DNA from 4 places in the Dactylosporangium sp. NPDC050588 genome. Region 1 is predicted to be linked to each of the others. Evidence: riboswitches for the same ligand, from Rfam matches in the RefSeq annotation. Region 1 holds a riboswitch; each other region holds the start of a gene.

What was found. A riboswitch is a leader RNA that binds a small molecule or an ion and turns the genes downstream of it on or off. The one in region 1 is predicted to bind cobalamin.
Region 2: linked by a shared signal. The riboswitch ahead of AB0I21_RS16295 (VWA domain-containing protein) and the one ahead of bluB (5,6-dimethylbenzimidazole synthase) in region 1 are both predicted to bind cobalamin.
Region 3: linked by a shared signal. The riboswitch ahead of cobN (cobaltochelatase subunit CobN) and the one ahead of bluB (5,6-dimethylbenzimidazole synthase) in region 1 are both predicted to bind cobalamin.
Region 4: linked by a shared signal. The riboswitch ahead of AB0I21_RS26655 (ribonucleoside-diphosphate reductase subunit alpha) and the one ahead of bluB (5,6-dimethylbenzimidazole synthase) in region 1 are both predicted to bind cobalamin.

What each region holds. Positions count from the first base shown of each region.
Region 1 covers NZ_JBFAJA010000018.1:123,417-129,076, reverse strand. The annotation lists gene AB0I21_RS15075 (helix-turn-helix domain-containing protein) at 1-908, opposite strand, end outside; gene AB0I21_RS15070 (MBL fold metallo-hydrolase) at 980-1,717, shown strand; gene AB0I21_RS15065 (metallophosphoesterase) at 1,857-2,543, shown strand; cobalamin riboswitch at 2,631-2,835, shown strand; gene bluB (5,6-dimethylbenzimidazole synthase) at 2,873-3,493, shown strand; gene AB0I21_RS15055 (roadblock/LC7 domain-containing protein) at 3,543-4,049, opposite strand; gene AB0I21_RS15050 (hypothetical protein) at 4,046-4,384, opposite strand; gene AB0I21_RS15045 (S8 family serine peptidase) at 4,726-5,660, shown strand, end outside.
Region 2 covers NZ_JBFAJA010000020.1:113,051-118,710, reverse strand. The annotation lists gene cobO (cob(I)yrinic acid a,c-diamide adenosyltransferase) at 1-295, opposite strand, end outside; gene AB0I21_RS16295 (VWA domain-containing protein) at 298-2,394, opposite strand; cobalamin riboswitch at 2,429-2,603, opposite strand; gene AB0I21_RS16290 (hypothetical protein) at 2,674-3,525, shown strand; gene AB0I21_RS16285 (hypothetical protein) at 3,601-4,386, shown strand; gene AB0I21_RS16280 (hypothetical protein) at 4,400-4,780, shown strand; gene AB0I21_RS16275 (copper resistance protein CopC) at 4,805-5,551, opposite strand; gene AB0I21_RS16270 (hypothetical protein) at 5,639-5,660, shown strand, end outside.
Region 3 covers NZ_JBFAJA010000154.1:9,715-15,374, forward strand. The annotation lists gene AB0I21_RS55305 (precorrin-8X methylmutase) at 1-258, opposite strand, end outside; gene AB0I21_RS55310 (precorrin-3B synthase) at 255-1,394, opposite strand; cobalamin riboswitch at 1,480-1,702, shown strand; gene cobN (cobaltochelatase subunit CobN) at 1,741-5,292, shown strand; gene AB0I21_RS55320 (aminotransferase class V-fold PLP-dependent enzyme) at 5,402-5,660, opposite strand, start outside.
Region 4 covers NZ_JBFAJA010000039.1:54,655-60,314, forward strand. The annotation lists gene AB0I21_RS26640 (extracellular solute-binding protein) at 1-103, opposite strand, end outside; gene AB0I21_RS26645 (beta-galactosidase) at 360-2,315, shown strand; gene AB0I21_RS26650 (DeoR family transcriptional regulator) at 2,317-2,898, shown strand; cobalamin riboswitch at 3,854-4,065, shown strand; gene AB0I21_RS26655 (ribonucleoside-diphosphate reductase subunit alpha) at 4,199-5,660, shown strand, end outside.

The sequences.
Region 1 (5,660 bases):
CCGACCTGGCGGCGGAAGTGGGGGCGCAGGGCGACGCCGTCGGTGAAGCCGCAGGCGCGGGCGACCGCGTCGATGTCCAGGTCGGTGGTGGTCAGGACGTGCTGGGCGCGCAGCACGCGCTGCTGGAGCAGCCAGCGCAGCGGGGACGAGCCGGTCGCCTCGCGGAAGCGGCGGTCGAACGTGCGGCGGCTCAGGTGGGCGGTGGCGGCGAGGCGGTCGACGTCCAGGGTCGGGTCGTCGAGGCGCTCCAGGGCGAAGCGCATCGCGTCGCCCACGGCGTCGCCGTCGCGCGGCCGCGGGACCGGGCGCTCGATGAACTGGGCCTGCCCGCCGGCTCGGTGCGGGGCGACGACGAGGGCGCGGGCGGCCGCGTTGGCGAGCGCCGGGCCGTGGTCGCGACGCAGCAGGTGCAGGCAGGCGTCGAGGCCCGCGGCGCTGCCGGCGCTGGTGACGACCGGGCCCTCGTCGACATACAACACGTCCTCGACGACGTCGACCGCGGGGAAGCGGGACGCGAACTCGGGCAGGTGCCGCCAGTGCGTCGTGGCGCGGCGGCCGTCGAGCAGGCCGGCCTCGGCGAGCACGAACGCGCCCAGGCACAGCCCGACCACGGTGGCGCCCTCGTCGTGCGCGCGGCGGAGCCGGTCGAGGATGCCGGGCGCGACCGGCGCGCCGCCGGGCACCCGCCAGCCGGGCACGACGACGACGCCGGCGGTGTCGAGGGCGTCGAGGTCGTGCGGGGCGGTGAGGGCGATGCCGGCGGTCGTCGTCAGCGGGCCGGGGTGCTCCCCCGCGGTCCGCACGTCGAAGGCGTCCGCGACGCCGAACACCCGGGGCGCCACGGCGACCTCCAGCATCGGCGCGCCGTCGCCGATGAGCACCCCGACCGTCGTCGCCGAGCGCGTCATGGCTCGATCGTATCGGAGGATGGCGTTCCAGCCACTGCCGGCGGGCACCGGGACCGGGGAAGGTGAAGCCCATGACGATACAGTTCCAGCGGTTCGGCGGCCCGACGGTGGTGTTCGGCGTCGGTGGCGTCACGTTCATCACCGACCCCACGTTCGACCCGCCCGGGCAGTACCCGCTCGGCAGCCGCGTGCTGACCAAGACCGAGCCCGCCGCCGGCACCCCCGACGACGCCGGCGCCGTCGACGTCGTGCTGCTCTCGCACGACCAGCACCCCGACAACCTCGACACCCTCGGTCGTGCGTTCGCGGCATCGGTACCGGTGGTGCTCAGCACCCCGGCGGCGGCCGCCCGCCTGGGCGGCCAGGTCACCGGCCTGGAGCCGTGGTCCCACACCGACCTGCCCCGGCCCGGCGGCGGCCACGTGCGGGTCACCGCCGTCCCCGCGCGGCACGGCCCCGACGGCACCGAGCACCTCACCGGCCCGGTCACCGGGTTCGTCCTGCACGGCGACGGCCTGCCGACCGTCTACGTCAGCGGCGACAACGCGTCGCTGGACGTCGTCGCCGCGGTCGCGGCGCGCTTCCCGTCCGTCGACGTGGCGATCCTGTTCGGCGGCCGGGCCCGCACCGCCCTGCTCGGCGACGCCGACCTCACCCTCGGCGCGGCGGGGATGCTGGCGGCGGCCAGGCTCCTGGACGCGAAGACCGTGGTGCCGGTCCACGTCGACAGCTGGGCCCACTTCACCGAGGGCATCGCCGACGTCCGCGCCGCCTTCGAAACCGCGGGCAGCGCACACCTGCTGCGGTAGCCACGAACCCCCGCGGGCAATGCGCACCCGCCACGGGACCGCCACGGGCAACGCGCACCCGCCGCAGGCGCCGCGGGACCGTCGCGGATGGCGCGCGCCCGCCGCGGTAGCCGCGCGCCGGCCGGGGTAACCGGCAGGGGTGCTCATCGCCCACCTCAGCGACCTCCACCTCGGCGCGCAGCCGACCGACCGGTTCGACCGCGTCATCGCGTACATCGGCAGCCTCCGCGAACCGGTGGACGCCGTGCTCGTCACCGGCGACGTCGCCGACCACGGACTCGACGCCGAATACGCGGCGTTCGGCCGCCTCCGGAAGCTCGGTGTGCCCGTCCTCGCGGTGCCCGGCAACCACGACGACCCGGCCGCGTTCCGGACCGACCGCGCCGAGACCGTGGCGGGGGTGCTGTTCGCGCTGTGCGACTCGTCGGTGCCCGGGCACGCCGAGGGCTGGCTCGACGACGGCACCCTCCGGTGGCTCGACGGCACCCTCGCTGCGGCGGCGGGCACGCCCGCGTTCGTGTGCTGCCATCATCCGCCGGTGCCGGTGGGCAAGCCCGCCGCGGACCAGGTCCGCCAGCTCGGCGCCGGGCGGCTCGCCGACGTCCTCCGCCGCCACCCGGACGTGCTCGCCGTCCTGTGCGGGCACGTCCACAGCGCCGCCGTCGGCACGTTCGCGGGCGTGCCCGTGCTCGCCGCGCCGGGCGTCGAGTCGACGATGGTGCTGCCGTGGGAGCCCGAGGACCGGCCCGAGCCGCCGCCGGCGCTCGCGTTCCACCTCGTCGAGGACGGCCGGCTCACCACCCACTACCGGCTCTGCGTGCCCTGAGCCCCGACGGGCCGCGAATGCCGCGGACTGAGCCCCGACGGGCCGCTATTGCCGCGGCCCGGCCGGGCCGCCGCGTATGCTGCCGGACGGCACGAACTGAAGCGAGGTGCCCCGGGCGACCGGGGAGAATCGGGAAGCCGGTGTGAATCCGGCACGGGCCCGCCGCGGTGATCGGGGAGCTGCCGTCCATGCGCACCAGCGGTGCGCGGTCACTGGCCTCAGGGCTGGGAAGGCGGACGGTGCAGGCGTTGATCCGAGAGTCCGAAGACCGGCCTCGCGGCCACCGGCCGTCCCTGACGGGCGGCCACGAGCAGCGGGAGCCTGCCCTGATGAGCACCGACCTGTACGACGTCGTGCACCGCCGCCGCGACGTGCGCGGCCAGTTCACCGGCGCGCCGATCCCCGGCGACGTCCTCGACCGCGTGCTGGGCGCCGCCCACGCCGCGCCGAGCGTCGGCCTGTCCCAGCCGTGGGACTTCGTCCTCGTCCGCGACCCCGCCCTGCGCGGCGCCTTCCACGACCACGTCCGCACCGAGCGCGACACGTTCGCCGCGACGCTGGACGCCGACCGGGCCGCGGCCTTCGCCCGCATCAAGATCGACGGCGTGCTGGAGGCGACCCTGTCCGTGGTCGTCACGTACGACCCCGGCCGCGGCGGCCCGGCGGTCCTCGGCCGGCACGCGATCGCCGACGCCGGCCTCTACTCCGTCTGCCTCGCCATCCAGAACCTGTGGCTGGCCGCGACCGCGGAGGGGCTCGGCGTCGGCTGGGTGTCGTTCTACCGCGAGCCGTTCGTCCGTGAGCTGCTGGGCGTCCCGGCCGGCATCCGCCCGGTCGCGTGGCTGTGCCTGGGCCCGGTGACCCACCTGGAGTCCGTCCCCGACCTGGAGCGGCACGGCTGGCGCCGCCGGGCCCCGCTCGCCGACGCCGTGCACCACGACCGCTGGTAGCCGGCGCCGCGTGGGGCGGGCACGGTGCCGGGCGGGACCGGGGCGGGGCTCAGAGCAGCGCGGCGAGCTGCTGGCAGGTCGGGCGGGCCTCCAGGTGCAGGCGGGCGACGTTGAGCCCGTCGCTGCCGAGCACCGCGAGCAGCGTGCTGCCGTCCACGGCGTACACGGTGAAGTAGCCGCCGTCGTTGCGCATGGTCGCGTCCCGGAACGGTGACTGCCCCAGCACCAGCGCCACCTGCCGGCCCAGGCCGAACGTCGTCGCCGCGAGCGCGGCCGCGTCGTGCGGCTCGGTGCCTCCGCCGGCGTCGTACGCGCCCAGGTCGTAGGTGACCAGCAGGCCGTCGACGCCGGCGAGCACGCTGCCGCGGACCCCCGGCACGCGCAGGCGCAGGTCCGCCATCGCGGCGCGCACCGGGGACAGAGCGGCGTCGAGCGGCTCCGGCCGCGCGCCCAGCCGCGGCGGCTGCAGCTGGCCGACGCCGCCCCCGGGCTCGAGGCTCTCCCTGCGCGGCAGGCCGTCGGCGTCGGGGGCGCCGCCGAAGAAGCCGGACGTCACAGTTCGAGGCCCTCTTCGATGGCGCGCAGCTGGTGGCGGGCCAGCGCGAGGTTGGCGCGCGCCTTCGCGAGCGCCACGTACAGGAACAACCCGTGACCGTTGCGGGAGTGCAGCGGCCGGATGATGTGGTACTGGCTGTCGAGCGTGATGAGGATGTCCTCGATCGGCTCGCCGAGACCGAGCATCTCGATGGTGCGCAGCTTCGCCCGCACGACGTCGGTGTTGCCGGCCGCGGCCACCGTGATGTCGAAGTCGGCGCCGCCGCCGAGGGTGCCCAGCGTCATGCCGCTGGTGTAGTCGACGAGCGCGACCGCGAACGCCCCCTCGATGTTCATCGCGCTCTTCAGCGCGACGTCCAGGTTGTTGCTCAAATCCGTGCCTCCTGAGCTGGTGCGGGTGCCGCGGCCAGCCTCGCACGAAGCGATCTTTCGCCGCACTCTTCGACGCAGCTTTTAGCCGGACGGCTCATGGCCGGCTGACTTCTCAACCGATCCACCGGTCACTGCCGGTGAGCGCGCGCAACTCATAAACAGTTTTGACGGCGCAGATCGTCGACGTCTGTTCACCGGGGTGACCTTCGCCGGTCGCGTCCTCCTACCTTCTGCTCCAGCCCTCCGGGGTCGGCGTCAACCGGACCCGGCCACGGAGCTGGCATCCCCTCGGAGGAGGTCTCACCGTGTTCCACCGAATTACGGCGGCCGGCGTCGCGCTCGTGGCGGGGCTGGCCGGCGCCTTCGCGGCGGCCGCGCCGGCGGCGGCCGTCGCGCAGGGCGCGATCCTGTACGCGGACAGTCCCGACGCGGTGGCGGGTCGCTACATCGTCACGCTGAAGGACGGCTCCACCGCGATCGCCACCCAGGCCCAGCGGCTCACCGGCAGGTTCGGCGGGCAGACCCGGCACGTGTTCGACAGCGTGCAGCGGGGCTTCTCGGCGAACATGTCCGTGCAGCAGGCGCAGCGGCTGGCCGCAGACCCGGCCGTCGCGTCGGTCGAGGCGGTCCAGCGCATCACCGTCCTCGACACCCAGAACAACCCGCCCAACTGGGGCGACGACCGCATCGACCAGCGGAGCCTGCCGCTGAACCAGTCGTTCACCTACGCGGCGAACCCGGGCCAGGGCGTCACCGTGTACGTGCTGGACACCGGCCTCAACGCGAGCCACACCGAGTTCAGCGGCCGGGTGAAGCAGGGCACCGACATCGTCGACGGGGACAGCAACCCCGCCGACTGCCACGGCCACGGCACGCACGTCGCGGGCACCGCCGTCGGCACCACGTACGGCATCGCGAAGAAGGCGAACCTCGTCTCGGTCCGCGTCCTGAACTGCCAGGGCTCCGGCACCAACGACGACCTGATCGCGGGGATCAACTGGGTGCGCACCAACGCCCAGAAGCCGGCGGTCGCGAACTACTCGATCGGCTGCGGCAGCCGGTGCAGCAGCCAGGCCATGGACAGCGCCGTGTCGAGCCTGATCAGCTCGGGCGTGCAGTTCGTGCAGGCGGCCGGCAACAACGGCGACGACGCCTGCTACTACAGCCCGCAGGGCGTCGCCGCGGCGATCACCGTCGGCAACAGCAACAGCTCCGACGCCCGCAACAGCACCAGCAACTA
Region 2 (5,660 bases), on a different contig from region 1:
GGCGCTGGATCCAGGACCAGCCTTCGCCCATCTTCTGCCACACGACGGGGCCGCCCTTGCCCGTCTCGCCGAGGGCCTTGAGGGCGGTCTCCTCGCCGACGCGCCACTTGGGGCTCTTCACGAACTGGTAGACGGCGATCGGCCAGCCGGCGCTCCAGGCGCGCAGCGCCATCCCGAACGCGGCCGTCGACTTGCCCTTGCCCTGTCCGGTGTGGACGGCCAGGATGTGCTGCCGGCGGCGCTGGCGGGTGGTGAGCCCGTCGTCCGGCACGCTCTCGACCTTGCCCTGCGGCATGTTCAGCTCCCCGTGCGGATCGTGGCGGTGGACAGTGCCGACAGCGGCAGGCAGTCGGCGGACAGCGCCCGGGCGAGGCGGCCGGCGAGGCCGAGCCGCACGGGGCCGGACTCGCAGTCGACGACGACTGCGGGGATGCCGGCGAGCGCGGGCGCGACGGTCATCGGGTCGGGGCCGCTGGTCGCGCGGCCGTCGGTGACGACGACGAGCAGCGGGCGGCGGCGGGCGTCGCGGCGCTTCTCGCCGTGCAGCGTGCGGGCGGCCTGGCGCAGTCCCGCCGCGAGGGGGGTCCGGCCGCCGGTGCGCAGCTCGGCGAGGCGCAGCACGCCGACCTCGTGGCTGGCGGTCGGCTCGAGGACCGTGGTGGCCTCCGCGCCGCGGAAGGTGATCATGCCGACCTTGTCCCGGCGCTGGTACGCGTCGCGCAGCAGCGACAGCACGGCCGTCTTCACGACGGTCATCCGCTGCCGGGCCGCCATCGACCCGGACGCGTCGACGACGAACAGCACGAGGTTGGCCTCCCGGCCCACCTTGACCGCCTCGCGCAGGTCGCGGGCGTGGACGCGGCGGGACCCGCGCAGCGCGGCGGCGCGCACGGTGTCGGGCAGGTGCAGGCTGACGAGCTTGCCGCTGGGCTGCCGGGACCGCACGACGCGGCCGTGCCGGCCGTGCGCGGGTGAGCGCCGGCCGGCGTGGGAGCCCTGCTGCCGGTTGGCCCTCCCACCGATCTTCAAGAGCCGCGTCTTGTACGGGGCCTGCGCGAACGCGAGGTCCCCGGCCGGGCCCGTGGCGGGACCGGTGTCCCCATCGACGTCCGACGTATTGACCAACGTTTGTTCGGGGGTCGGGCGGCCACCCGGATCGTCGACCGGACCCGGCGAACCGGAAATGTCGGACGAGTCGGTAGAAGTGCTCGGTGGAGGCGGGACACCGCCGTCAGGGCCGCCGCCGTCAGGACCGCCACTGTCCGGGCCGCCGCCATCGGGGCCGCCGGTGTCAGAGCCGCCGTCAGGGCCGCCGCCATCGGGGCCGCCGTCAGGGCCGTCGGTGCCGGAGCCGCCGTCGTCGGAAGCGTCGTCGGGGCCGTTGAGCTCCTGGTCGAGGATCTCCTCCAGGCGCTCCTGGTCCGCGCCCGGCGGGTCCAGGGGGTCGCGGCGGCGCCGGTGCGGCAGCGCGAGCCGGGCCGCGTCCCGCAGGTCGTCCTTCGTCACGACGGTCCGGCCGTGCCAGGCGGCGACGGCGACCGCCGTGCGGGCCACGACGATGTCGGCGCGCAGGCCGTCCACCCGGTACGCGATGCAGATCCGCGCGATCCGGTCCAGCTGCGCGTCCGGCAGCGTGACCCGGGGCAGGATCTGCCTGGCGGCGACGATCCTGCCCGCCAGGGCCGCGTCCTGCTCGACGTAGCGGGCGGCGAACCCGGCGGGGTCGTTCTCGTACTGCAGCCGCCGCCGCACCACCTCGGCCCGCGGCTCGACCGTGGCGGGCGCGGCCACGCCGACGACCAGGCCGAACCGGTCGACGAGCTGCGGCCGCGGCTCGCCCTCCTCCGGGTTCATGGTGCCGACGAGCAGGAAGCGGGCGGCGTGCTTGACGGAGACCCCGTCGCGCTCGACGTGGGCGCGGCCCATCGCGGCGGCGTCGAGGAGCAGGTCGACGAGGTGGTCGGGCAGCAGGTTGACCTCGTCGACGTAGAGGACGCCCCGGTGCGCGGCGGCAAGCAGGCCGGGCTCGTAGGCCTTCACGCCCTCGCCGAGGGCCCGCTGCAGGTCGAGGGTGCCGACGACCCGGTCCTCGGTGGCGCCGACGGGCAGCTCGACCAGCGCGGAGCGGCGCCGGGCGGCGGGCGTGCCGGCGGTGTGCGGGCCGTCGGGGCACGAAGGGTCGGCAGCCAGCGGGTCGCAGGCGAAGCGGCAGCCGGCGACGACGTCGACCTCCGGCAGGAGCGCGGCGAGGCCACGCACGACGGTCGACTTGGCGGTGCCCTTCTCACCCCGGACGAGGACCCCGCCGATCGCCGGTGACACGGCGGTGAGCAGCAGGGCCAGGCGCAGGTCGGGCAGGCCGACCACGGCCGAGAACGGATACGGCGACGTCACGGGCACATCCTCCTCGAGCGGGTCCGCGCCCGCTGGGTCATGGAGCACGAGCGGCTGGAGTCTCCTGACTCCCGGATCGCCGCCATCCCCCGACCTTCCGGCTCGCGGCCGTGGCCCTGACGCTGGAGGGTGGCTCCCCGGTCACAGTGGCGGGACCGTCCCAGATTCGCACTGGGTTCCTCCCTATGACCGCTCGGGGTTCATCGTGTCCCACGGCTCCCAGTGACGTCAACGTGACCCAAATCCTTCGGGCCGGGCACGACCGGCCGAACAGATGACATGTGGAGGAGCGTCGCGCACGCCGTCCTGTGCGTCGTGTCGACCATGGGTCTGGTCGTCGCGTCGGTACGGCCGCGCCTGCCGCCCCTGGCACCGGAGACGAGCGTGGCGCCGCCGGGCACCCGGGCCATGTGGCTGTGGGAGCGGGAGCGGCCGGAGGCCGTCGTCGACTGGGCGAAGGCCCGCTCGGTGACGACGATCTTCGCGTACTACGACCCGCGCGCCGACGTGACGGAGCTGACCCGGTTGCGTGCGCTGTGTGACGACGCCGGGATCGCCCTCGACGCGCTCGGCGGCGAACCGGCCTGGACGACCGACCACGCGACCGCGCTCGCCTGGGCGCGGGCCGCCGCGGCGTCCGGCCTGTTCCGGGGGCTGCACGTCGACGTCGAGCCCTACCTGCTGCCGGCCTGGGAGGAGCGGCAGGCGGCGCTCGTGCCGCAGCTGCTGCGGCTGCTGGACGAGCTGGTGCTGATCGGCCCGCCGGTCGAGCTCGACGTGCCCTTCTGGCTGCCGACGGTCCAGGTCGGCGGGGAGAACCTGGCCGACGCCGTGCTCGCCCGGGTCGACGGCGTCACGGTGATGAGCTACCGCAACACCGCGACCGGCGGCAACTCGATGCTCGGCGTCGCCGACGACCTGCTGCGGCGGGCCGGGAAGGCGGCGAAACCGGCCCGGCTGGGCGCGGAGACGCAGGCGCTCGGTGACTGCGCGTACTGCACGTTCCACGGCGGCACGGACAGCGCCATGCGGGCCACGCTCAGCGACGTCGACCGGGCCGCGCAGCGCTACGCCGCGTTCGAGGGAATCGCGGTGCACCAGTACGACACCTGGATAGCGCTCACGGGCTAGCTCAACCGGCCGCCGGCCCGGCCGATCTGGAACTCGTCATCAGGCAGCCGTCATCAACAGAGAAGGACCTCTCCGATGCGCCGATCAGCCTCGATCGCCCTCGCCTGCGCCGCGGGCGCGGCCGCCATCGTCCCCGCCGCGGCGCCGGCCAGCGCCGCGACCCCGGACCTGGGCCTGGTGGTGCCGCTGCTCGCGCCGATGCTGCCGGGGCAGTCGGGCTGGGTGGGCACCCTGTGGGGTGCGGCCGGCGACGTCTGCGACGTGCGGGTCACCGCCTCCGGGGCAGGCCTCACCATCACCTACCCGTCGAACACGCAGAGCTACTCGTCGCTGTCGAAGGGTGACTCGCTCGCCGCCGGGCGCGTGGACTACATCGCGTTCAACATCAGCGTCGCCACGAACAAGCTCGTGTCGCTGAACCCGGTGACGCTGAACTACTCGTACACCGAGAAGGCCGACGGCGCGACCACCTGCACCGGCACGAAGCGCACCGGCTCGCAGGTCGCGACCCTGCCGGTCGTGTCGGTCACCGGGGACGCCGTCACCCAGAAGACCTCGACGGTGACGGTGCCGAAGAAGACCCCGGTCTGGTCGCAGCTGGTGTTCCAGGCGCGCAAGGGCGGCGTCGACGACCTGCGGATCACCGTCTCCGGCGGCCCGACCGGCCTGGTCGTCAGCTACCCGCAGGAGCGCGCGTACACCCAGCCCAACCAGGCCGCGGCGCTGGCCGTCGGCACCGACGACTTCGCCGCCGTGAAGTTCGACGCCACGAACGTGGCGGTGGGCACCTACAAGCTGACGGTCAAGCAGACGTACGCCGGCATCACCGACACCAACGACCTCACGCTGGTCGTCGTCTAAGGAGGACGCTGACATGATCCGCTCGCGTGTGCTGCTCACCATCGCCGCCCTCGCGGTCACCGCCGGCCTGGCGGGCTGCGGTGACGAGGGCTCGAAGACCCCGGCGAAGATCTCCGCACCGTCGGCGGCCGGACCGTCCGCCAGTGCGTCGTTGACACCCGAACGGATGGAGACGATCTTCCTGGACACGACGGCGGCGCACCTGTGCTCGGTCCAGTCGCGGGTCTACACCGACCCGGCGGCGATGGCCGACGCGTACGCCAGCAAACCCCTGTACACGGGGCTGGCCGACGCACAGGTCGAGCAGTATCAGCAACGGGTCATCGCCGACCCGGCCTTCGCCGAGCGGCTCACCGCGCAGATCCAGGCGACCTGCGGCACCACCACCGGCTGACCGGTGCCGTCGCGGCCGTCCTCCTCAGCGGAGGGCGGCCTTGCGGCGTTTCTTCTCCGGCTGCACCGGCGCGCGCCGGGCCGCGAGCCCGATCATGAGGCCGACACCCACGATGAGCAGCGCCGGGATCAGCCAGTCGGTGAGCACGAACGGCGTCTTCACCGGCGCCGGCGCCGACACCGGCGGCTGCGCCTGCTGCGGGCCCTGGGTCGGCCCGGCCGTCGCCGGTGGGGCGCCCTCCTTGTTGAGCGCGCGGGTCAGCGCCTCGGACGGGCCGGCGGTCGGCGCGGTCCAGCCCGCCGGCGCCGGCGTCACCGGGCCGCTGTAGGTGAACCGCAGCTGCCCCTTCACGGCCTCCCCGTCGGAGGCGACCGTCTGGTAGGCGGCCGTGTACAGGCCCTGCTCAGGCCAGTGCGACACCGGGACGAGCGCCGGGAAGCCGGTGTTGTACGACCTGGGCTCGAACTTCCCGTCGACCATGAAGTACTCCTGGACGGGCTTGTCGAGGCGCTTCGGCTCCCCGGTCCGCCAGCCGCCCTCGACCCGCAGCCCGGACGGCGCGGTGACCGTGAACCAGGCGAACGAGGCGGGCTGCTCGGTGAAGTACAGCGCCACCTCGGCGCGCGGCTTGTCGACGGTGCTGTCCTGCACCGGGTCGGACATGGCCAGCTGGCCGTGGGCTGAGGCAGGATGTGCGGGCAGCACGACGCCGAGCACGGCGACGAGCGCCAGCACCGCGATCTTCGACGCACCGACACGGACCGATCGCATCGGCACATGATGCCGGGTTCCCCCATGAGCGACAAGACGCTAAATTCACAGCCCTGACAAACCCCCCGTCACCTCGGGAGCCTTTTCGTGCCTGCAGCTCGTGCCACCG
Region 3 (5,660 bases), on a different contig from region 1:
GCGGGCGAGGCACACGACGTCCGCGCTGTACCCGACGTCACCGGCGAGGTCGACCATGCCGCACGCGTGGATCATGCGGACGGTGACCTGGGCGACGTCGGCGGGCAGCGCGGACAGGTCGGCCTCGGCGCGGATCGTCGCGAACGACCGCCGGTAGATCTCCGCGCCGTCCTTGACGTAGTCGAAACCACCGTCCGTGACGAAACCGGAGGCGCCGCCCTGGACGGCGCCGTCTGCGACGGACTCCTGAGCCGTCATGACAGCACCCGGTAGCCGTCGGCGGTCGCGAGCATCTCCACGTGCCTTCCCTTCGGTGCGCCGCAGCGCCGTTCGCAGCCGACCCAGTGCACCGGCAACGCATGGTCGAGACCGCCGAGGACGGCCGCGCGGGCGTCGGCGCGCACGTCGGCGAGGGCCTTCGCGCAGCCGGGCCGGCCGGCGCACGCCGTGACCCCGGCCCACGGCGTCGCGGGGTCGGTGCCGAGGCCGGCGGTCGTCAGCAGTGACTCGAGACGTCCAGCTTCTTCGACCGGCACGTCGGGCACGACGACGGTCCGCCACGGCGTGACGATGATCTCCCCCGACGCCGCCGCGACGAGCGCCGCCGACTGCTCCGGTGTCAGCAGCCCGAGTGGTACGACCACCGTCAGCGCGACCGGTCCCCCGACCTGCGGGGTCCGTCCGACCGCCGGCCCGGGCGAGCCTACGAACTGGTCAACGTCTGTACCGAGGGCGAACCCCAGGCGGGCCGCCACCCGGGCCGGGCCGTCGGTCAGCTCGGCCAGCCGCCACGCGGTGCCGCCCTGCGCCGCGCGCTCGTCCAGGAACGCCCGGGACGCCCGGAGCAGCAGCTCAGCGGGGTCGTCACCGGCCCGGCCCGCGGTCGGGAGCCCGGCGAGGAGGAGGCGGTCGCCGTGCAGGCCGACGTCGCCGCCGAGCGGGGACACGTCGCCGCGCCCGTCGTCGACGGTCACCAGGAACCGGCCGGGCAGCGCCGCCAGGGCGGGGTCGGCGCACAGCCCGGCGTCGAACGCGGCCACCACCGGCCGCACGTCCAGCTCGCCGAGGCCGTCGCGGCCGCTGAGCGGGCTGGCGATGATGTTGCGGACCCGCTCGTGGGTGTCCGACGGCAGCAGTCCCGCGGCGGTGAGCCTGGCCGCCAGCTCCGGCGACGCGTCCGGCCGCAGCCCTCTGATCTGCACGTTTCCGCGCGAGGTGAGCTCCAGGGCGGGGTCGCCGAGGTCCGCGGCGGCGGCGCGGAGGACCTCGAGGGCGGGGACGGGCAGCCGCCCGCCGGGCAGCCTGACGCGGGCCAGGCCACCGTCGGCCGCCGCGTGGACCTGCACGGCACCCGGGCACCGGTCCGGAGCGTCACGTCCACTGGCAGCCTGCACGCGCCGGATACTACTGCGCAGCACCCCGCCCGACCCAAGGAAGCCGACACCGAGGTGGGACGGGCGAGCTTGACGCAAGGAAGCCGTGACCGGCAGAGTTGGCGGTGCTGTACGGCGACGTGTGGAGGAAGCCGGTGTGAATCCGGCGCGGTCCCGCCACTGTGACCGGGGAGTGGACCTCCGACGACGGCCACCGGGCCCAGCGCCCCGGAGGCCGGAGACGACGGCCACCGGGTGCGAGCCCGGGAAGGCCGGAGGCGAGCGCCGATCCGGGAGCCAGGAGACTCTCCGCCGCCGGACCTTTCCCGACCGACTTGGGGCGCGGACCCCGAGGGAGGACCCCGGCGTGATCCTGCTGCTGTCGACGTCCGACACCGACCTGCTCAGCGCCCGTGCGAGCGGCGCGGCGTTCCGGCTGGCCAACCCGTCCCGCCTCACCGTGGAGGAGCTGCCGGCCCTGGCCGACGGTGCCGACCTGGTCGTGGTGCGGTTCCTGGGCGGCTACCGCGACTGGCAGGAGGGGTTCGACACGCTGCTGCGCCTGCCGGCGCCGGTGGTGCTGCTCGGCGGTGAGTCGCTGCCCGACGCGGAGCTGATGCGCCGCTCGACGGTGCCCGCCGGCGTCGCCGCGGAGGCCCACGCCTACTTCACCGAGGGCGGCCCCGCCAACCTCGCCGAGCTGCACAACTTCCTCTCCGACACGGTCCTGCTGACCGGCCACGGGTTCGCGCCGCCGGTGCAGACCCCCGCGTGGGGGGAGCTGGACCGGGAGTCCAAGGCCGACGGTCCGACCGTCGGGATCATCTACTACCGGGCGCACCACCTGGCGGGAAACACCGCGTTCGTGGAGACGCTCTGCGAGGCCGTCGAGGACGCGGGCGGGCGGGCCCTGCCGGTGTTCGCCTCGTCGCTGCGGGCCGCCCCGGCGGAGCTGCTCGACACGCTGCGGCAGGCGGACGCGCTGGTCGTCACGGTCCTCGCCGCGGGTGGCACCCGGCCCGCCGACGCGCAGGCCGGCGGCGAGGACGAGGCGTGGGACGTCGGCGCCCTGGCCGCGCTCGACGTGCCGATCCTGCAGGGGCTGTGCCTCACGAGCTCCCGCGACACCTGGGACGCCAACGACGACGGGCTGTCGCCGCTGGACACCGCGACGCAGGTCGCGATCCCGGAGTTCGACGGCCGGATCATCACGGTGCCGTTCTCGTTCAAGGAGATCGACGCCGACGGCCTCACCGTGTACGTCGCCGACCGGGAGCGGGCCGGCCGGGTCGCCGGGACCGCGGTCGCGCACGCCCGGCTGCGGCACCTGCGGCCCGAGGACCGCAAGATCGTGCTGATGCTCAGCGCGTACCCGACGAAGCACGCGCGGATCGGCAACGCGGTCGGCCTCGACACGCCCGCGAGCGTCGTGCGGCTGCTCGATGCGATGCACGCGCAGGGGTACGTCGGCGCCGACGGCTTCCCGAAGGACGGCGACGCGCTGATGCACACGCTCATCGCCGCCGGCGGGCAGGACGTGAACTGGCTCACCGAGGATCAGCTGCGCGGCAACCCGATCCGGATCTCCGCCGCCCGGTACCGGAGCTGGTTCGACACGCTCCCCGCCGACCTGCGGGAGGAGATGGAGCGGCACTGGGGGCCGGCGCCCGGTGAGCTGTTCGTCGACACGTCCCGCGACCCCGGCGGCGAGATCGTCCTCGCCGCGCTGCGCGAGGGCAACGTCGTGGTGATGGTGCAGCCGCCGCGCGGCTTCGGGGAGAACCCCGTCGCGATCTACCACGACCCCGACCTGCCGCCGAGCCACCACTACCTGGCCGCGTACCGGTGGCTCGCCGACGAGTTCGGTGCGCACGCGGTCGTGCACGTCGGCAAGCACGGCAACCTCGAGTGGCTGCCGGGCAAGACGGTCGGGATGTCCGCCTCGTGCGGTGCCGACGCGGCCCTGGGCAACCTGCCGCTGATCTACCCGTTCCTGGTCAACGACCCCGGCGAGGGCACCCAGGCGAAGCGGCGGGCGCACGCCACCCTGGTCGACCACCTGATCCCGCCGATGGCGCGCGCCGAGTCGTACGGTGACATCGCCCGCCTCGAGCAGCTCCTGGACGAGCACTCGACGATCGCGGCCCTCGACCCGGCGAAGCTGCCGGCGATCCGCGGGCAGATCTGGACGCTGCTGCAGGCGGCGCGGCTCGACCACGACCTGGGCCTGGCGGACCGGCCGGGTGACGACGGGTTCGACGAGCTGATCCTGCACATCGACGGCTGGCTCTGCGAGATCAAGGACGTGCAGATCCGCGACGGGCTGCACGTGCTCGGCGTCGCGCCGGCGGGCGAGGCGCGGGTCGACCTGGTCCTCGCCATGCTGCGGGCGCGGCAGCTGTGGGGCGGCACGGTCGCGCTGCCCGGCCTGCGCGAGGCCCTCGGCCTGACCGAGGGCTCGACCGCGCGCGTGTCGGTCGACGAGGCCGAGTCGCAGGCCCGCGCCCTGGTGGCGGAGATGGAGTCACGGGGCTGGCCCACCACCGACATCTCCGACATTTCGGATTTGCCGGATGTGGTACGGGTGCTGGAGTTCGCCGCACGGGAGATCGTGCCGCGGCTGTCCCGTACCGGCGACGAACTGACGATGGTCCTGCATGCGCTGGACGGAGGGTATGTCCCGGCGGGGCCGAGCGGGTCGCCGCTGCGCGGGCTGATCAACGTCCTGCCGACCGGGCGCAACTTCTACTCCGTCGACCCGAAGGCGATCCCGAGCCGGCTCGCGTGGGAGACGGGTCAGGCGATGGCCGACTCGCTGCTCGCCCGCTACAAGGCCGACCACGGTGCGTGGCCGCGCTCCGTCGGCCTGTCGATGTGGGGCACCAGCGCCATGCGGACCGCCGGCGACGACATCGCCGAGGCGCTCGCGCTGCTCGGTGTCCAGCCCGTCTGGGACGACGCGTCCCGCCGGGTGGTCAGCCTCTCCCCCGTCGACCTCGCCGAGCTGGGCCGCCCCCGCATCGACGTCACGATGCGCATCAGCGGCTTCTTCCGCGACGCGTTCCCGCACGTGGTCGCGCTGCTGGACGACGCGGTGCAGCTGGTCGCCGCGCTGGAGGAGTCCCCCGACGACAACTACGTCCGCGCCCACGTCGCCGCCGACGTGGCCGCGCACGGCGACGAGCGGCGCGCCACGCTGCGCGTCTTCGGGTCCAAGCCGGGCGCGTACGGCGCCGGCATCCTCCCCCTCATCGACAGCCGTAACTGGCGCGACGACGCCGACCTGGCCGAGGTGTACGCGGTGTGGGGCGGCTACGCGTACGGCCGCGGCCTGGACGGGCTGCCCGCCCGGGGCGACATGGAAGGCGCGTACAAGCGGATCAGCGTCGCGGTCAAGAACACCGACACCCGCGAGCACGACATCGCCGACTCCGACGACTACTTCCAGTACCACGGCGGCATGATCGCCACCGTCCGCGCGCTGACCGGCCGCGCCCCCGCCGCGTACGTCGGCGACAGCACCAACCCCGACGCCGTGCGCACCCGCACCCTGAGCGAGGAGACCGCCCGCGTCTTCCGCGCCCGCGTCGTCAACCCCCGCTGGCTCGCCGCCATGCGCCGCCACGGCTACAAGGGCGCCTTCGAGCTCGCCGCCACCGTCGACTACCTGTTCGGCTTCGACGCCACCGCCGGCGTCGTCGCAGACTGGATGTACGAGAAGCTCGCCGAGTCCTACGTCTTCGACCCCGAGAACCGCAAGTTCCTCAACGAGTCCAACCCGTGGGCCCTGCACGGCATCACCGAACGCCTCCTGGAAGCCGCCGACCGCAACCTCTGGGAACACCCGGAGCAGTCCACCCTGGACGCCTTGCGCCAGGTGTACCTCGAAACCGAAGGCGACCTCGAGGACGGTCACTGAGTTAGTGGCTCCGGATCCACCACTGCCGCGGCGGCCCCCGGTGATCGAAGGACGGATCTGGCCGCCGGGATGGCCGTTTCGTCCTTCGATCAAGGACGGCGGCGGCTGGTCAGGAGGCGGCGAGGCGGAGGATGACCTCGGCGGCGCGGTCGATGTCTGACTCGTCGGTGGTGTGGTTGCTGACGGAGAAGCGCATAGCGGGACTGCCCTGCCAGGTGGTGCCGCTGACCCAGCAGGTGCCTTCCTCGCGGACGCGGGTGATGAGGTCGAAGGTCTGCGGGCCGAAGGTGAGCAGGACCTGGTTGAGGACGACCTCGTTGAGGACCGCGTCGCCCATGCGGGTGGCGAAGCGGGTGGCGAGCTCGCAG
Region 4 (5,660 bases), on a different contig from region 1:
CCGTGTTCTGGGGTGTGCCGTCGTCGCTGGATCCGCAGGCGCTGGTCAGCAGCAGCGCACTCGCGGTTGCGACCGCGAACAGCGTACGGAGTTTCGGGGTCATCTTGGTCTCCAACGTGCGTAGGTCACCGCGGCGACGAGGGCGAGCGGGAGAAACGAAACGGCCGTGACTACGGCGCTCCGGCACCCTCCGACAGACGTCCATCGCTGCGGCGATCGGGGTGAACGACCGGGAGCGCTCACAGTTTTGGCCGTCCTAGACGTGCTGTCAATACATTGCGCGGAGGTTAATTCGCGCGTGATGCCTGCGCTATGCTGCCGCTATAGAACCGGGAGCGTTCACAGCCAGGAGTTGCAAGATGGACCAGCTTCAACCGTCGCCGCGGTTTCCCCGCGGTCTCGATGCCATCGCCTACGGCGGCGACTACGCCCCGGAGCAGTGGCCTGAGGAGGTCTGGGCCGAGGACGTCCGGCTGATGCGGCAAGCCGGTGTCAACCTGGTCAGCGTCGGCATCTTCAGCTGGGCGATGCTCGAGCCCGCCGAGGGGCAGTACACCTTCGAGTGGCTCGACAGGGTTCTGGAGCTCCTACATGCCAACGGGATCCGCGCGGACCTCGCCACGCCGACCGCGGCTCCACCGCCGTGGCTGACCTACCGCTATCCCGACGCGCGGCTCATCGACCGCGAAGGCCACGTCCTCGGACAGGGCGGCCGGCAGAGCTTCTGTCCCAGCTCGGCTGAGTACGCGCGGGCCGCCGCCACGATCACCGAGCAGCTGGGCCGCCGCTACGGCGAGCATCCGGCGGTCGCGCTGTGGCACGTCCACAACGAGTACGCCGGCGTGAACCCGCACTGCTACTGCCCAGGCTGCGCCGAGGCGTTCCGCGGCTGGCTGCAGGACCGCCACGGCGACCTGCCGACGCTCAACGCCGCATGGGGCACGACGTTCTGGAGCCAGCGCTACAGCGACTGGGCCGAGATCGAGCCGCCACACGCAGCGCCGACACCGGTGAACCCGGCGCAGCAGCTGGACTTCTTCCGGTTCTGCTCCGACGTCCATCTGGAGAACTTCCGGCGGGAGCGCGACATCCTGCGCGGCCTGTCGCCCGAGGTACCGGTCACCACCAACTTCATGATCGCCAACTGCAAGTGGGTCGACTACTGGAAGTGGGCCGGCGAGGTCGACGTGGTCGCCAATGACCACTACCTGCAGGCCGAACGCGACGATCCGCACATCGAACTGGCCATGTGCGCGGACCTGACGCGCAGCCTCGCCGGCGGAGCGCCGTGGATGCTGATGGAGCATTCCACGAGCGCCGTGAACTGGCAGCCCCGCAACATCGCCAAGCGGCGCGGCGAGCTGACCCGCAACAGCCTGGCCCACCTGGCCCGCGGCGCCGACGCGGTGCTGTTCTTCCAGTGGCGGGCCTCGCGGTTCGGGGCGGAGAAGTTCCACTCGGCGATGCTGCCGCACGGCGGAACCAGCACCCGGATCTGGCGCGAGGTCACCGAGCTCGGCGGACGCCTCGCCGGGCTGGACCGGCTGCGCGGCACCCGGGTCAAGGCCGACGTGGCGATCGTGTGGGACTGGGAGTCGTGGTGGGCCCTCGAGTTGGAATGGCGCCCGTCCGTGGACCTGGCATACCGCGAGCGGATCGAGGCGTACTACACGGCGCTGTGGAAGGCCCACCTCACCGTCGACTTCGTCCACCCAGAGGCGGCCCTGAGCAGGTACCCGCTGGTCGTCGTACCATCGCTGTACCTGACGACGGCCGCGGCGGCGAAGAACCTCGACGCATACGTCACCGGCGGGGGAACGCTGCTCGTGTCGTACTTCTCCGGCATCGTCGACGCGAACGACACCGTGCACGGGGATGCGCATCCGGGGGCGCTCCGCGACCTGCTCGGCGTGACAGTCGAGGAGTTCCTGCCGCTGCGGCAGGGCCGGCACATCGAGCTCTCGGACGGCACGGCCGCCGATGTGTGGGCCGAGGACCTCGTCGTCGACACCGCGGAGGTCGTGCTGACCTACTCGGACGGACCGGCGGCCGGAGGTCCGGCCGTCACCCGCAAAGCGCACGGAGGCGGCACGGCCTGGTACGTCTCGACCCGCCCGGACGCGGCCGGCCTCGAGCGACTGCTGGCCCGGATCCTGCCTCAGACAGGGCTCTCGGTCCGCCACGACGTGCCCGAAACGGTCGAGGTCGTGCGGCGCCCGCCGTTCGTCATCGCGATCAACCATGGCGAGCACGCCGCTGAAGTCGGCGGCCGCGTTGTCGAGGCCGGTGCGGTAACGGTGATCGAGGAGGCGTGAGGTGCTCATCGAGACGCGTCGCGCCGGGATCGTCGCGGCGACCCGCGAACTCGGCGGCATCGGCCTGCACGAGCTGAGCGAGCGCTTCGACGTGTCGATCCCGACGATCCGCCGGGACCTGGAGGTGCTCGCGGATCGCGGGCTGTTGCACCGGGTCCGCGGCGGAGCCATGCCGATCGGCGAGGAGCAGCCGGCACGGCCAGCGCATCGGCCGGCCCCGGACGAGGTCCAGGAGGCGCTGGGCCTCGTCCAGCCGGGCATGGCGGTCGGGATCTCGGGCGGCCCCAAGGCAGTGCGGCTGACGGAGCTGCTCGACGACGTCGCCGGCCTGACCGTGGTGACGCCGATGCCGATCGTCGCGGCCGCCGTGCGCAACGAGCGCACCACGGTCCTGCTGATCGGCGGAATCCGTACCCCCGGTGGCAGTCATGCCGGGCCCCAGACCGAACGGACGCTGCAGGCGCTGAATCTCGACATCGCGATCGTCCAGGTGCTGAGCCACCCGGCCCATGACACCCTCGCCGCCGCGACCGACCGGGCCTTGCTGGAGCGCGCCGCCCAGCGTGTGCTCCTGCAGCCCTGACCGCGCCGAACCTGTGCCCGTTCGGGGGTCGGGATGTTGGGCTTGCTGAGCGCCGAGGCATCGACCGAGGTCATGTCACAGCCGCCCGACTTGGCGTTGTACAGGACATGGTCGGCCGCAATCAGGGGGTCACCGCCCAGCTGTGCCAACTGGGCATACGCGGTTCGCTCGTCGAACCACCGACCCCGGGCCGAGGCGCCGAGGCAGGCCAAATGAACCAGCTCACCGACCACTTCGACGCCTGGCGACGCCATGACATCGCGGGCGTCCTGGCGACACTGACCGACGACTGCGTGATCATCGAGTGTTACGGGCCGACCTACCGCGGCCGACACCGCGTCGAGCAATGCCAACAGCACCGGCCTCGCCGCGCAGGCGCTGCGCGGCGCCGGCCGGCCGGTCGCCTGGCTCAAGGCCCGCGGATTCCTGCTCGGCCTGCAGGTGCGCTGCTCCGGCCCGGCCGCCGACCGCGGCGCGATCACCTACACGACGACCGGGTTCGACCCGGCCACCGCGATCCGCGCGACCGCGCAGGCCGTGCCCGGTCTGACCGGCGCCGGCTTCGCCACCCTCACCGCCGCCGACTCGCAGGCCGCGGCGCCGGGTTCACCGTCACCGGCACCCAGCGCTGGAGCCTCGCCTTCATCTGCCGGATCAACGGCAAGCCCACCGCCGCCACGGAGCCATGCGTCAACACCCCGCCGGCGTCGGCGTACTGGTCCTACTGGCACGCAGTGCCCGGCGGTGCCTGGAACTACAGCAGCCTCGGCGCCACCGGTTACGACCCCGCCATCGGTACCGTCGAGGGCTGGGCGTTCGGGTCCGGCGCCCCGCCCTCCGTCCCCGCGTGACCACGGCCGGGTCCGCCGGTGCCGGCCGGCGGACCCGGCTGTGAGCTACGGCACGACACGCCGACACAGGATCTGGTGTTGTGAATTCTCGCCCGCACCCATATATGGTGTCGCTTGCAGCTGGTTCGGCCGCGCTTCGGTGCGGTCGTGGCAACAGGGAACCCGGTGTGAGTCCGGGACTGCCCCGCAGCGGTGAGTGGGAACGAACGCTGTCATTGAGCACTGGACCGTGAGGTCTGGGAAGCGACGGCCAGTAGGTGACCGGAGACGGTCGCGCCCGCGAGTCCGAAGACCTGCCAGCGCACCGCGCGCCGAGGGCGGCGTGCGGTGGTCGGATGCCGCGTGGGACGGCTGACGCCATCGCCAGGTGCTCCTCGCGTGCGCCTTTCTGTGGCGGGCTTCCCCCTGCGTTCATCCGGTGGTGATGAGCAGGCGACGAGGGGGAGCACATGACGGTGACGCAGGACCAGGCGACGGCCGGGAAGGCGCCGGAGCAGCGCCGGCACGCGATGCAGGTCCGCAAGCGCAACGGCGACCTGGAGCCGGTCGACGTCAACAAGATCGTGAAGGCGGTCGAGCGATGGGTCGCCGACCTCGACGAGGTCGACCCGCTGCGGGTGGCGACGAAGACGATCAGCGGACTGTACGACGGGGCGACGACGGCGGAGCTGGACAAGCTGTCGATCCAGACGGCGGCGGAGCTGATCGGTGAGGAGCCGCAGTACTCGCGGCTCGCGGCGCGGCTGCTCGCGGCGTACGTCGACAAGGAGGTCCGCGGGCAGGGCGTGGCGAGCTTCAGCCAGGCGATCCGGCACGCGCACCAGCAGGGCCTCATCAGCGACGACACCGCGGCGTTCGTAGCCCGCAACGCCCGCAAGCTCGACGACGCCGTCGACGTCGACGGCGACCTGCGCTTCGAGTACTTCGGGCTGCGGACCGTCGCCGACCGGTACCTGCTGCGCCACCCTTCGTCGAGACTGGTCGTGGAGACCCCGCAGTACTGGCTGCTGCGCGTCGCGTGCGGGCTGTCGCAGACCCCGGGTGAGGCGATCGGTTTCTACCGGCTCATGTCGTCCCTCGCGTATCTGCCGAGCTCGCCGACGCTGTTCAACTCCGGCACCGCGCACACCCAGATGTCGTCGTGTTTCCTGGTCGACTCGCCCCGCGACGAGCTCGACTCGATCTACGAGCGCTACCACCAGGTCGCGAAGCTGTCGAAGTTCTCCGGCGGGATCGGCATCTCCTGGTCCCGGGTGCGCGGCCGGGGCGCGCTCATCCGCGGCACGAACGGCAAGTCCAACGGCATCGTGCCGTTCCTGAAGACCCTGGACGCGGGTGTTGCCGCCGTCAACCAGGGCGGCCGGCGCAAGGGCGCCGCGTGCGTGTACCTGGAGCCGTGGCACCCGGACATCGAGGAGTTCCTGGAGCTGCGCGACAACACCGGCGAAGAGGCCCGCCGCACCCACAACCTGAACCTCGCGAACTGGATCCCGGACGAGTTCATGCGCCGGGTCGAGGCCGACGCCGATTGGTCGCTCATCGACCCGTCCGACGCGCCGGAGCTGCCCGACCTGTTCGGTGCCGAGTTCGACGAGGCGTACCGCGTCGCCGAGAAGCACGCGGTGCGCACCGTCAAGGCCCGCGACCTGTACGGGCGGATGATGCGCACCCTGGCGCAGACCGGCAACGGCTGGATGACGTTCAAGGACCGCTCCAACGCGCTGTCGAACCAGACGGGCGCGCCCGGCAACACGATCCACCTGTCCAACCTGTGCACCGAGATCCTCGAGGTCAACAGCGACGACGAGACGGCGGTCTGCAACCTCGGCTCGATCAACCTCGGCGCGCATCTCACAGCCGGCGGCGTCGACTGGGACAAGCTGCGCACCACCGTCCGCACCGCCGTGGTGT